Regions from separate parts of the Thermoanaerobacterium sp. R66 genome, predicted to be linked through region 1. Evidence: riboswitches for the same ligand, from Rfam matches in the RefSeq annotation. Region 1 holds a riboswitch; each other region holds the start of a gene.
The links. A riboswitch is a leader RNA that binds a small molecule or an ion and turns the genes downstream of it on or off. The one in region 1 is predicted to bind S-adenosylmethionine.
Positions count from the first base shown of each region.

Region 2: linked by a shared signal. The riboswitch ahead of metA (homoserine O-acetyltransferase MetA) and the one ahead of metK (methionine adenosyltransferase) in region 1 are both predicted to bind S-adenosylmethionine.
Region 3: linked by a shared signal. The riboswitch ahead of JJQ93_RS10295 (homoserine dehydrogenase) and the one ahead of metK (methionine adenosyltransferase) in region 1 are both predicted to bind S-adenosylmethionine.
Region 4: linked by a shared signal. The riboswitch ahead of JJQ93_RS00635 (homocysteine synthase) and the one ahead of metK (methionine adenosyltransferase) in region 1 are both predicted to bind S-adenosylmethionine.

Region 1 covers NZ_JAEUWW010000001.1:1,525,832-1,529,029, forward strand. The annotation lists gene metK (methionine adenosyltransferase) at 95-1,282, opposite strand; SAM riboswitch class I at 1,358-1,459, opposite strand; gene JJQ93_RS07795 (rubrerythrin family protein) at 1,589-2,092, opposite strand; gene JJQ93_RS07800 (peroxiredoxin) at 2,113-2,613, opposite strand; tRNA gene JJQ93_RS07805 (tRNA-Tyr) at 2,839-2,924, opposite strand; tRNA gene JJQ93_RS07810 (tRNA-Val) at 2,969-3,044, opposite strand; tRNA gene JJQ93_RS07815 (tRNA-Pro) at 3,050-3,125, opposite strand.
Region 2 covers NZ_JAEUWW010000001.1:135,956-139,153, reverse strand. The annotation lists gene JJQ93_RS00595 (geranylgeranyl reductase family protein) at 1-1,075, opposite strand, end outside; SAM riboswitch class I at 1,264-1,371, shown strand; gene metA (homoserine O-acetyltransferase MetA) at 1,435-2,352, shown strand; gene JJQ93_RS00585 (APC family permease) at 2,497-3,198, shown strand, end outside.
Region 3 covers NZ_JAEUWW010000001.1:2,062,541-2,065,738, forward strand. The annotation lists gene dnaX (DNA polymerase III subunit gamma/tau) at 1-622, shown strand, start outside; gene JJQ93_RS10285 (YbaB/EbfC family nucleoid-associated protein) at 692-1,027, shown strand; gene recR (recombination mediator RecR) at 1,041-1,640, shown strand; SAM riboswitch class I at 1,789-1,891, shown strand; gene JJQ93_RS10295 (homoserine dehydrogenase) at 1,955-3,198, shown strand, end outside.
Region 4 covers NZ_JAEUWW010000001.1:145,143-148,340, forward strand. The annotation lists gene cysK (cysteine synthase A) at 1-890, shown strand, start outside; SAM riboswitch class I at 980-1,082, shown strand; gene JJQ93_RS00635 (homocysteine synthase) at 1,213-2,505, shown strand; gene JJQ93_RS00640 (YHS domain-containing protein) at 2,720-2,914, shown strand.

The sequences.
Region 1 (3,198 bases):
AAGTAGCGGAGCGTACAATTTTTATAAAAATCGCGGCTATAAATATAAATATACAAGCCGCAAAGCCCGGAGGAAACTCCGGGCTTTAAAATTATTATTTATTGAAAGCAAGTTTTTTCAGTATCTCAACTCTGTCAGTTCTCTCCCATGTAAGGTCAAGATCTGTGCGTCCAAAATGTCCATATGCTGCAACTTGTCTATAAATAGGCCTTCTTAAATCAAGATCTCTTATAATAGCAGCAGGTCTCAAATCAAATACTTTTTTAACTATTTCTGATATCTCTTCATCAGATATTTTCCCAGTGCCAAAAGTATCTACATTGACTTCTAATGGTGTAGCTACGCCTATAGCGTACGCCAATTGAACTTCACACCTTTCAGCAAGCCCAGCAGCTACGATGTTTTTCGCTACATACCTTGCAGCGTACGCAGCAGATCTGTCTACTTTCGATGGATCTTTGCCAGAAAAAGCACCGCCGCCATGTCTTGCATATCCACCATAAGTGTCGACTATTATCTTCCTTCCTGTAAGACCACTGTCTCCTTGTGGTCCGCCGACTACAAATCGCCCTGTCGGATTTACATATATCTTCGTATCATCATCAATAAGCTCTGGTGGAACGATAGGTTTTATCACATACTCTTTTACATCATTTTCAATCTTATCATGATCCACATCTGGTGAATGCTGTGTAGATACGACGATTGAATCAACTCTCTTTGGCACGTCATCAACGTACTCAATCGTCACCTGTGTCTTGCCATCAGGTCTTAGGTAATCTAAAGTGCCATTTTTCCTTACCTCTGCTAATCTGCGAGCAAGCCTATGTGCTAATGATATTGGAAGAGGCATAAGCTCAGGCGTCTCTGTACATGCGTATCCAAACATCATGCCTTGGTCTCCAGCGCCTTGTTCTTCCAGCTCATCGTGGGAGATGCCTTTTTTAACTTCTAGAGCCTTATCAACTCCCAATGCTATATCTGGAGACTGTTCATCTATTGATGTAAGCACAGAGCATGTATCTGCATCAAAGCCGTATTTTGCACGAGTGTATCCTATTTCCTCTATGACTTTTCTTGCGATTTTAGGTATGTCAACGTAACACTTTGTGGATATTTCTCCCATCACCAATACCATACCTGTTGTAACAGCAGTCTCGCAGGCTATCCTCGCATATGGATCATTTTTTAAGATCTCATCTACAATAGCATCAGATATCTGATCGCAAATTTTATCTGGATGTCCTTCAGTAACTGATTCTGAAGTAAAATACTTTTTCATCTGTATCCTCCTTTTTTAAATCACATAAAAGACCTAAAACAAAATAAAACCTCTCCAAAAGAAGAGGCACATCCACCCTCATCTTTCAGAAGTAAACTTCTGCGAGAATTAGCACCTTGTCGTAAGACAGGTTGCCGGGCTTCACAGGGCTCTTCCCTCCACCTCTCTTGATAAGAGTTTCACTTATTTAACTTAAAATATAATATCACAGTACAACTAATAAGTCAATTAGAAAGTGAAAAAGTGCTTGACGACTGTCAAGCACTTTAAAGTTAATATATGATAATGAAGGGGTTCTTTTGCCTTTTAGAATACAACAAACTTATCCCTTGGAGCTCCGCATACAGGACATTTTTCTGGTGCTGTATCAATTACAGTATAGCCACATACTGGACAAATATATACTTTAGAAATCTTTATGTCTTCATTTTTCAATGCTGCAGCTTTTGCATCTGTGTACATCTTAGCATGTATTTTTTCTGCTTCTAACGCATAATTAAAACTTCTATCTGCAGCTTTCTCTTCTTGCAGATCAGCAACTGCCTTATATGCAGGATACATTTCTTCTTCTTCAAACGTTTCACCTGCTATTGCTTTGTCAAGATTTGCTACTGTGTCTTTCACTTCTCCTAATGTATTGTAGTGATTTCTAGCATGGACTAGCTCTGCATATGAGATAGCTCTAAAAAGCTTTGCTATGTTTGGCTTACCCTCCTTTTCAGCCACATCAGCAAAAATTTGGTACCTCATGTGGGCCTGGCTTTCACCTGCGTATGCATCGCTTAGATTTTTTGTCGTCATTTCTCTCATTTCAAAATCTCCTCCTTTTTTTAATCTAATACTTTGTCCCCTGGTTTCCAACCTACAGGACAAGCATGACCTGTTTGAAGTGCATTAAGCACTCTTAGTATTTCATCGACATTTCTGCCGATTACTGGCTCATGTACAACTTCATAATCAATAATTCCATCTGGATTAATGATAAAAGCAGCTCTTAAAGCAATTCCAGCATCTTCAATAAGTATTCCATACTGCCTTGTGACATCCTTGTTGTAATCAGACAAAAGCGGAAAATCAACACCACCGAGGCTATCTATCCATGCCTTGTGTGAATAAACGCTATCTGTGTTGATACCTAATAGCTCTGTATTGAGCTTGTCAAACTCAGGTTTCATCCTGTTAAACTCAGGTATTTCTGTCGAACATACTGACGAAAAGTCAAGTGGATAAAAGAAAAGCACTACCCATTTACCTTTATAATCGCTTAAGGATATTTGACCTTTTGTGCTGTCTAACTTAAATTCAGGAGCTTTCTTACCTACCAACGACATATGTACACACCTCTCATCTATTCTTCTTAGTCAATCATACATTGGATAAGCTATTAATATTTTATTTCTATTAATAACTATTTTCCCTTCACAAGTATTATTATACATCAATTATTTTTTATGTCAATAGGATTTGGAAAATTTTTTATCGATGTTTTTAAAAATCATTATGATAAGGAAATCTTGAAAGGCAAAATAAAAAAAGGCCCTTTAGCCTTGTATTCATGGTGGAGGGAGATGGATTCGAACCATCGAAGGCACCAGCCAACAGATTTACAGTCTGCCCCCTTTAGCCACTTGGGTATCCCTCCATGATTATTTTATTTTAATGAGAAAAAATATTCACAAATAGAAATGGTGGTCGCAATAGGGCTCGAACCTATGACCCCCTGCTTGTAAGGCAGGTGCTCTCCCAGCTGAGCTATACGACCAATCATGGTCGGGGTGGAGGGACTCGAACCCCCGACCCCATGCTCCCAAAGCACGTGCGCTACCAACTGCGCTACACCCCGGCGTCTCGCGACATATTTGATTATAGTTGAAATCTATCAATTTCACAAGATTTATTATTCCTCATTTTAGCCG
Region 2 (3,198 bases), 1.4 Mb from region 1:
TCTTATATGTATTATCACCCATCATTATATCTACAAAGTATGATAGCACATTAGGAAAATATCTTACTGATTTTTCTATGAAATCCATGTTATTGTACGTAAATTGCGCTAATCTATATGCCCAACCAACATCTGGCACAACTTCTCTATTGAGTCTAAGAGTGTATTCATCCAATCCACATTCTCCACTGAAATGCTTTTTTAGAACATCAAATGATATGTCTGCAGTAAGCAAAGCATTGTATATTCCTTCGCCTGTAAATGGATCAGCAAGCCTTGTAGCATCTCCAATCAATATTATTCTATCGTTATTAAATACACCATCGCTCCCATCAGGAAACGACAACTGATGCCCGTAAATTTTGCAGTCTTTTATATTTCCGTCCACATTTTCCTCTATCATTTTAGATAACATTTCTTTTATGTCTGAAACTTTGTTTAAAAAAGTCCCGACACCAATAGACAATCTATCACCTTTAGGGAATACCCATCCATACCCATATCTTATTGCGTTGAAATCCACCACAACTTTTCCTTTTAATCCATCGATTAAGCTATTATCGACGTATACTTCACCTTCAAGTGCTATGCCTTTTTTGCCATTTATTAAGTTCGCTTTATGTGCCACATTGCTGTTTATTCCGTCTGCACCTACTAAAACCTTTGTCTCATATTCACTCCTGTCTGTCACAACGACAAGTCCCTTATCATGCTGATAAAAGTCATAAAATAATTCACCATCATGTATTTCACACCCATAATAAGCTGCTTTATCTATTAAATATTTGTCAAATTTAGTCCTATCTACCTGATATATTATAGGCTCACCAGTCTGCAAAACAGTCTGTTTGCCGTTAGGAAATTTAAAGATAATTTCATTGGTAATATCTTCTACGTATTGGCTTATATCAATATCTAATAATTTGTAACACCTTTTCGTTATTCCGCCACCGCAGGCTTTGTACCTTGGAAAAACATGCTTTTCTATCAACAATACCTTATATCCTTCTTTAGACAGCTTTCTTCCTAATGTAGATCCTGCAGGTCCTCCACCTATTATTATTGCATCATACATTTCTTTCACCTCTAAATTCAATTATAATTGCAAAACATACTAAATAAAAGCCACAAATTGGATTATTTTAAGCTATTCATAAACAAACAGTTGTCAATATAAGAATTAGCGAAAAGTGTCCTTCATATTATTGACATCAAACTTCAATAAATATATAATTATTTTAACAATTTAATATCGTAAATCAAAACTCATCAAGAGTGGTGGAGGGACTGGCCCTGTGAAACCCGGCAACCGTCATATTTTATGAAAATGGTGCTAATTCCTGCAAAGCTTATAGCTTTGGGAGATGAGTAGATGTGATTATCTACGCCTCATCTCTGAGGCGTTTTATTTTTTACATTGAAGGAGGTTTGCAAATGCCCATCAATATACCAAATGGCCTACCTGCCATCGATATTTTAGCTAAAGAAAATATATTCGTAATGGCTGAAGAAAGGGCAATTCATCAAGATATACGCCCTCTTAAGATCGCCATCTTAAACTTGATGCCTACAAAAAGTGTGACAGAAACACAGCTATTAAGGCTACTTAGCAACAATCCACTGCAAATCGATCTAAAATTTCTCTATGCAGCATCACACAAATCTAAAAACACTGCGCCAGAGTATTTAGAAGCTTTTTACAAAACATTTGATGACGTAAAACATGAAAAATTTGACGGTCTCATAATAACCGGAGCACCAGTGGAAACTTTGGACTTTTCAGATGTTGATTATTGGCATGAGCTTGAAGAAATAATGGAATGGAGCAAACACAATGTATTTTCAACATTTCACATTTGCTGGGGTGCTCAAGCTGGTCTTTATTACCATTATAGGATTCCTAAATACCCACTGAAAGAAAAAATGTTTGGCGTATTTTTGCATAAGGTTTCCAAAAAAAATGTCGACTTATTAAGGGGATTTGACGACGAATTTTATGCGCCCCATTCAAGATACACGGAAGTCAGAAAAGAAGATATAGAGCTTGTAGATGACCTTGAAATACTTTCTGAATCAGATGAGGCAGGCGTATACATAGTTGCATCAAAATCTGGCAGGCAGATATTTGTGACAGGTCACTCTGAATACGATCCTTTGACTCTAAAATCTGAATACGAAAGAGATTTAAAAAAAGGCATTCCTATAAAAATACCAAAACACTATTTCCCGGGAGATGACCCTAACAATGAGCCAATTGTAAAATGGAGAAGCCATGCAAATCTATTGTTTTCTAACTGGTTAAATTACTATGTATACCAAAAAACACCATACGATGTGAATTCAATTGAATAAATATGATTTATGCAGGTTATAAAACTTGATTTTATATCCTGCATTTTTTATATCATTTTTGCAAAATTATTCATTGACTTTTTCACTTTCCTGTGCTAATTTAATTATGCTATTTCAAAAATTTATAGAAAGGAATTGTACTATATGGACAAAACACAAAAGCTCAAAAAAGACATTGGCCTATTTATCGCCACAGCACTTGTGACAGGTAACATGATGGGTTCCGGCATATTCATGCTTCCTGCTACACTTGCATCTAAATCAGGTCCTGGCGCAACAATACTGGCATGGCTTGTTACAGGCATCGGATCAATATTGTTGGCATTATCATTTGCAAATTTAGGTTCAAGGATTCCAAAAGCCGGTGGCCCGTATGAATACTCAAAATTAGCTTTTGGAGACTTTATAGGTTTTATCAATGCGTGGTTATACTGGAATGGTTCATGGATCGGAAACGCTGCCGTTGTCATTGCAGTTGCCAGTTACTCAAGCGCTTTATTCCCGATTTTATCGCAAAATCATTTAGCCGCTTTTCTGTACACCAGTGGAATCTTATGGATTTTTACGATAATCAATATAATAGGTGTAAAAAAGGCTGGCTCAACTCAAACAACAATAACTGTGTTTGAAGTATGTCTTTTTTTATTCTTCATAATCGTATCAGCAGTACATTTCAAGTCAAGCAATGTAATGCCATTGTTCCCTGCAGGAAAAGGCATGAATACTTTGTCTGCAGCAGCAACTTCAACGCTGTGGGCGTTTGTAGGACTTGAAACTGCGTCAATAACCGCTGAAGAAATTAAAAACCCTGAAAGAAACGTAAAGTTAAGCACCATATTCGGAATA
Region 3 (3,198 bases), 540 kb from region 1:
AAATGTGTTAGAGAAATTGATAGATCTTCAGGGAAAAATAAGATATGCTCAATCTCCAAGAATAATGCTGGAAATAACATTGCTTAAGCTTATAAATCCGGAAATCTCACCTGATATGGACAGTATTTTAGATAGACTAAGTATGTTGGAAAATGTGATTAAAAATGGAAAAGTAATGCCATCTGTAGAGAAGGATATTGTCGCTGATGATAAAACTTTAAAATCTGAGAGGGCTTTTGATGATGTAGTGGTAAAAAAAGAAGCGAAAAAAACTGATGATATAGTTGATAAAGTAGATAAGAGCATTGAGATAAATGTGAATGAAGTTTTCAAAAAACTATTAAGCATGATAAAGAAAGACAGACCGATGATTTTTTCTTTTTTAAGCTTAGGCAAACCGTATTTGAAAGATGGCAATTTTGTGATAGAATATCCAAAGGAGCATGTGTTTTACAAAGAAGAGCTTAATAAAATCGAAAATAAAGATTACATCAAAGATGCTATTAAAAGACTGACAGGTAATGATTACAACATAGTTTTTGCTACAGAAGAAAAAAATGAAGATGAACAGTTAATTGAGGCAGTAAGAAAATATTTTGGCGATGTAGAAATAATAGATTGATTAATCACTACTGAGTCAAAATTAGCATATAAATAAGAGAGAATACAAAATTAATTAGGAGGTATTTGGATGGCTAAAGGAGGATTTCCTGGCGGTTTCAACATGAATAACATGATAAAGCAAGCGCAGCAGATGCAGGAGCAAATGAAGAAAATGCAGGAGGAGCTTGAAAACAAGACGGTTGAGGAGTCTGCAGGCGGTGGAGCTGTAAAGGTAGTGGCAAATGGCAGAAAGGAGCTTATAAGCATAAAGATCGATCCGGATGTCGTTGACAAAGACGATGTAGAGATGCTGGAGGATCTTGTATTGGCTGCAGTAAATCAAGCTTTAAGAAGTGCTGAAAAGATGATTGCAGAAGAGATGGGAAAAATAACAGGAGGTTTCAACATACCTGGCTTGTTCTGAGGTGAATTAATTAATGAACGTATATTCGAGGTCATTGTCAAGGCTTATTGATGAATTATCAAGACTTCCCGGCATTGGACGCAAGACAGCTCAGAGGCTGGCGTTTTACATCTTAGATATGCCTTTAGACGATGTTGTTAACTTGTCTAATGCTATTTTAGAGGCAAAGAACAATTTAAGATACTGTAAAAAGTGCTATAACTTTACTGACAGTGAGCTTTGCAGTATATGCAGTGATGAGACGAGGGATACACATACCATATGTGTAGTTTCCGATCCCAAAGATGTAGTAGCGATGGAAAAGACGAGGGAATATCGAGGCTTATACCATGTACTTCACGGTGCAATATCGCCTATGGATGGAATAGGTCCAGAGGATATAAAGATAAAAGAGCTGTTGGAGAGGATAAAAGACGCTGAAATCAATGAAATAATATTAGCTACAAATCCAGACATAGAAGGCGAGGCAACTGCAATGTACATCGCAAAGCTTATAAAACCTTTTGGAATAAAGGTGACAAGAATTGCACATGGTGTACCGGTAGGCGGTGACCTCGAATACACAGATTCTGTAACACTGTCAAGGGCTTTAGAAGGCAGAAGGGAAATGTAAGTGATCGAAATTGAATCTTTTAACTAAAAGGTACTATGTTGATGTAAGAAAATGTGGAAAAGATAAAAAATCTAAAAATATGTATTGATTCTTAGCGTATAAAGTGATAATATAAATATCAACAAATTTAAAAGAGAATATTGAAGGCCTCTTATCAAGAGTGGTGGAGGGACTGGCCCGATGAAACCCGGCAACCGGCATTTATATGCGTTTGGTGCCAAATCCTGCAGGGAAAACCTGAGAGATGAGAGGAGTGGCGTATTTTGGCCCTCTTCTCATTGAAGAGGGCCAAAAATTTTTAGGAGGTATGCCACATGGAATTTAAGATTGGATTGTTGGGATTTGGAACAGTAGGAAGCGGAGTCTATAAAATAGTCGCATCAAGAAAACAGCATATAAAACAAAAAACGGGGTTTTATCCCGAAATAAAAAAAATACTAGTGAAGCATCCTGATAAGCCGAGAAATGTTAATGGTGTAGATGAAATACTAACAACTGATGCTAACGAAATCTTGTGTGATAGCGAAATAAGTGCAATAATTGAAGTAATGGGAGGAATTGATCCTGCTTACGAGTACGTAAAAAAGGCGATAATTTCTAAAAAACATGTAATTACTGCAAACAAAGAGTTAATAGCAAAATATGGAGACGAGCTTAGAAAAATGGCAGATGAAAATGGTGTATTTTTGAAATTTGAAGCAAGTGTCGCTGGAGCAATCCCCATTATACATCAAATTGAGAGGCTCAAAATAACCGATGAAATAAATTTTGTAGGAGGGATAATAAACGGTACTACAAACTACATATTGACGCAAATAACAGAAAAGGGAATGAAATATGATGAAGCACTTTTATCAGCTCAAAAAAGAGGTTATGCTGAAAGCAATCCGGATTACGATATAAAAGGATTCGATGCTTTGTATAAGCTTGTGATTCTCATAAAAAAAGCATTCGATGCTGATGTTTCTGCTAATTCAATATTGAGATATGGTATAAATGAAATAAAAAATGACGATATATATTATGCTGAAAAATTGGGATACAAGATTAAACCATTTGCATGGGCTAAATACGAGAAAGGAAACGTCTATGCGAGTGTAGAGCCTATATTGATAGAAGATAGCAACATTTTAGCAAGTGTTGGTGATGTAAACAATGCTGTTATACTGAGAGGAGACAGTTTTAAAGAGCTAATTTTTATTGGAAAAGGTGCAGGACAAATGCCTACAGGTGATTCGGTTGTTGCAGATTTAATAGATATACTATTGAATTATGATATAAAAACGAATCATACGTCTAAACGCATTTCAGTTTTTAATGGTAGTTTTACAGATGTATTTTATATAAAACTTAAACCATTTTACAAGTTTAATATAAAAAATATTTTAAAATTTTTTACTGATAATGGCGCTTCGTTTAATGAGTCTGTTTATGATGGAAATACTTTTGCGGCTGTTTTCAAGCTTTTTGATAATGATATAAACAGGTTTATAGAAAGTTTAGAAAACAAAAAAATGTGTACAATAGAAAGTCTCTTCAAAGTGTTGCATGATGACAA
Region 4 (3,198 bases), 1.4 Mb from region 1:
TTGGCAAGACACCACTTCTAAAAATAACTCATTTTGATATACCTCCATATGTAAACATCTTTGCCAAGCTAGAAAACATGAACCCTGGTGGTTCTGTAAAAGATAGAACGTGCTATTACATGATAAAAGATGCTGAAGATAAAGGGTTAATAAAAAAAGGTTCTACTATAATAGAGCCTACTGCTGGGAATACGGGCATTGGCCTTGCACTTGCAGCATTGAATAAAGGTTATAAAGTCATATTTGTTGTACCAACTAAATTTTCAGTAGAAAAACAGATACTAATGAAAGCTTTGGGTGCTGAAATAGTAAATACGCCTAAAGAGCTTGGAATGAAAGGAGCGATGGATAAAGCATATGAATTAGCAAAGGAGATTAAGGACTCATATATTCCAAACCAGTTTAAAAATATGGCAAATGTAAAGGCTCATTATGAAACAACAGGACCAGAGATATATGATGCTTTGGATGGAAATGTAGATGTGTTTATTGCTGGAGCAGGTACTGGTGGAACGTTCACAGGTGTAGTTAGGTATTTAAAAGAGAAAAATCCTAAAGTAAAAGGCGTGCTTGCTGATCCTATTGGTTCAATAATTGGTGGAGGAGATTTAGTAAAGTGCTATAAAATAGAGGGCATAGGTAATGATTTTATACCTGATACTATGGATGTAAGCTTAATAGATGATGTCGAAAAGGTAACTGATGATGAAGCCTTTTATTATGTTAAGGAACTTGCAAAAAGAGAAGGATTATTTGTAGGATCATCATCGGGCGCTGCCTTTGCTGCGGCTATAAAACAGGCTAATAAGCAAAAGGAACCAAAAAATATAGTTGTAGTATTTCCTGATAGATCTGATAGGTATTTTAGTGAAAATTTATATAGATTTTAAATTTCAACCTGATAAATGTCCAAGAATACCTATTGACATTATTGATTTAAAGTGTTAATATAATTAGCAATATAAAGAAAATATCGAACCTCTTATCAAGAGTGGTGGAGGGACTGGCCCGATGAAACCCGGCAACCGGCATATATTATGCGTCTGGTGCCAAATCCTGCAGGGAAACCTGAGAGATGAGAGGAGCGGCGTAAATTTAGCCCTCTTCTACATCGAAGAGGGCTTTTAATATTCTAAAAATAACGAAAAGAGGTGAATTATAAGAATAACTTTTAATTTTTTTAAACTAAAATTATGAAGAGGAGAGATTTAGATGAGTGAAGAAAGAAAATTAAAATTTGACACATTGCAGGTACATGCGGGGCAAAAACCGGATCCAACGACAGGTTCAAGGGCTGTTCCAATCTATCAGACAACATCATATGTTTTTAAAGATACTGATCAAGCAGCAGCATTATTCAATCTTAAAGAGGCAGGAAACATATATACAAGAATTATGAATCCGACAAATGATGTATTTGAACAGAGAATTGCCGCACTTGAAGGAGGAGTAGGGGCAGTTGCAACAGCATCTGGTGCTGCAGCTATAACATACTCTATATTAAATATAGCAGGTGCAGGTGATGAAATAGTATCTGCAAGCACATTATATGGTGGAACATACAATCTATTTGCTTTAACATTGCCTAAACTTGGCATTAAAACGACATTTGTAGATCCAGATGATCCTGAAAATTTCAGAAAAGCAATAACAGACAGAACAAAGGCATTATATATAGAGACAATAGGAAATCCCGGGATAAATATACCTGATTTCGAGGCTATAGCAAAAATAGCGCATGAGAATAAAATACCGCTAATTGTAGACAACACATTTGCAACACCATATCTTTTCCGTCCGTTTGAATATGGCGCAGATATAGTAGTACATTCAGCGACAAAATTTATAGGAGGCCACGGGACATCAATAGGCGGAGTAATAGTAGATTCAGGAAAGTTTGATTGGGCAGGAAGCGGAAGGTTCCCTGAATTTATAGAGCCAGATCCCAGCTATCATGGGATTAAATATGTTGAATCATTTGGACCTGCTGCATATATCACAAAATTGAGAGTACAGCTTTTAAGAGACACTGGTGCATCTTTAAGCCCCTTCAATGCATTTTTATTTTTACAAGGATTAGAGACTTTGTCATTAAGAGTCCAAAGACATGTGGAAAATGCACAAAAAGTAGCAGAATTCTTAGCAAGCAATCCAAATGTGACGTGGGTAAACTATCCTGGACTTAAAGAAAATAAATATCATGAGCTTGCAAAGAAATACCTACCGAAAGGCGCTGGATCAATATTGACATTTGGAATAAAAGGTGGAATAAATGCTGGAATCAAATTCATAAACAGCCTTGAATTATTCTCATTGCTGGCTAATGTTGGTGACGCAAAGTCTTTGGTAATTCATCCAGCAAGCACGACACATTCGCAATTAAACGAAGAAGAATTGTCATTAGCAGGTGTAACCCCAGACCAAATAAGACTTTCAATAGGCATAGAAGACATCGACGACATATTGTATGACCTTGACCAAGCACTTAAAAAAGCAGCAGAATAATTATTATAGAGCTCTCTTCACAATAGAAGAGGGCTTTTGACATTTTTAAAATAATTTACTAGATATTTGTTTAATATAATGTTATGGCAATAATATTTAAATTAATAATAGAAGCACATAAATATGTATATTCCGATTGACTTTTGTGTAATTAAATGATATCATATAAACATAAACCCAGTATAGGTATAATGTATCAAAGGAGGTGTGAAAAATGGCTAAGGATCCAGTGTGTGGAATGGATGTTAAAGAGGATAATGCTGCAGCTAAAACAACATTCAATGGAAAGGAATATTTTTTCTGTTCGAAAAGTTGTAAAGCAGAATTTGAAAAGAATCCAGAAAAATATGTAAAAAATGAAAGTGATGGAGGACATCATGGTGGGCACAGTCATCATGGTTGCTGTTAATTTGGTCTGACGTACATGATCTACTAAAATGCATTATAAATTTCTATTTGATTAATTTTTACTTGGGTTTGAACTATCATTCTCTAATTTATTTAGAGATTTGATATTTTTCAGACCCTTTTTATTTGGCATGATTTTTGCATTATAAATTTCTAGATGGTACTAAGGTTTTATTATAGTGTATCTTTTTCTTGAGTTAATTTTAGACCTTATATCATTTTTTATTATATCGTGCGTTAGTGATAGATGTGGAACGGAGGTTATAATATATGGATGCTATGGCG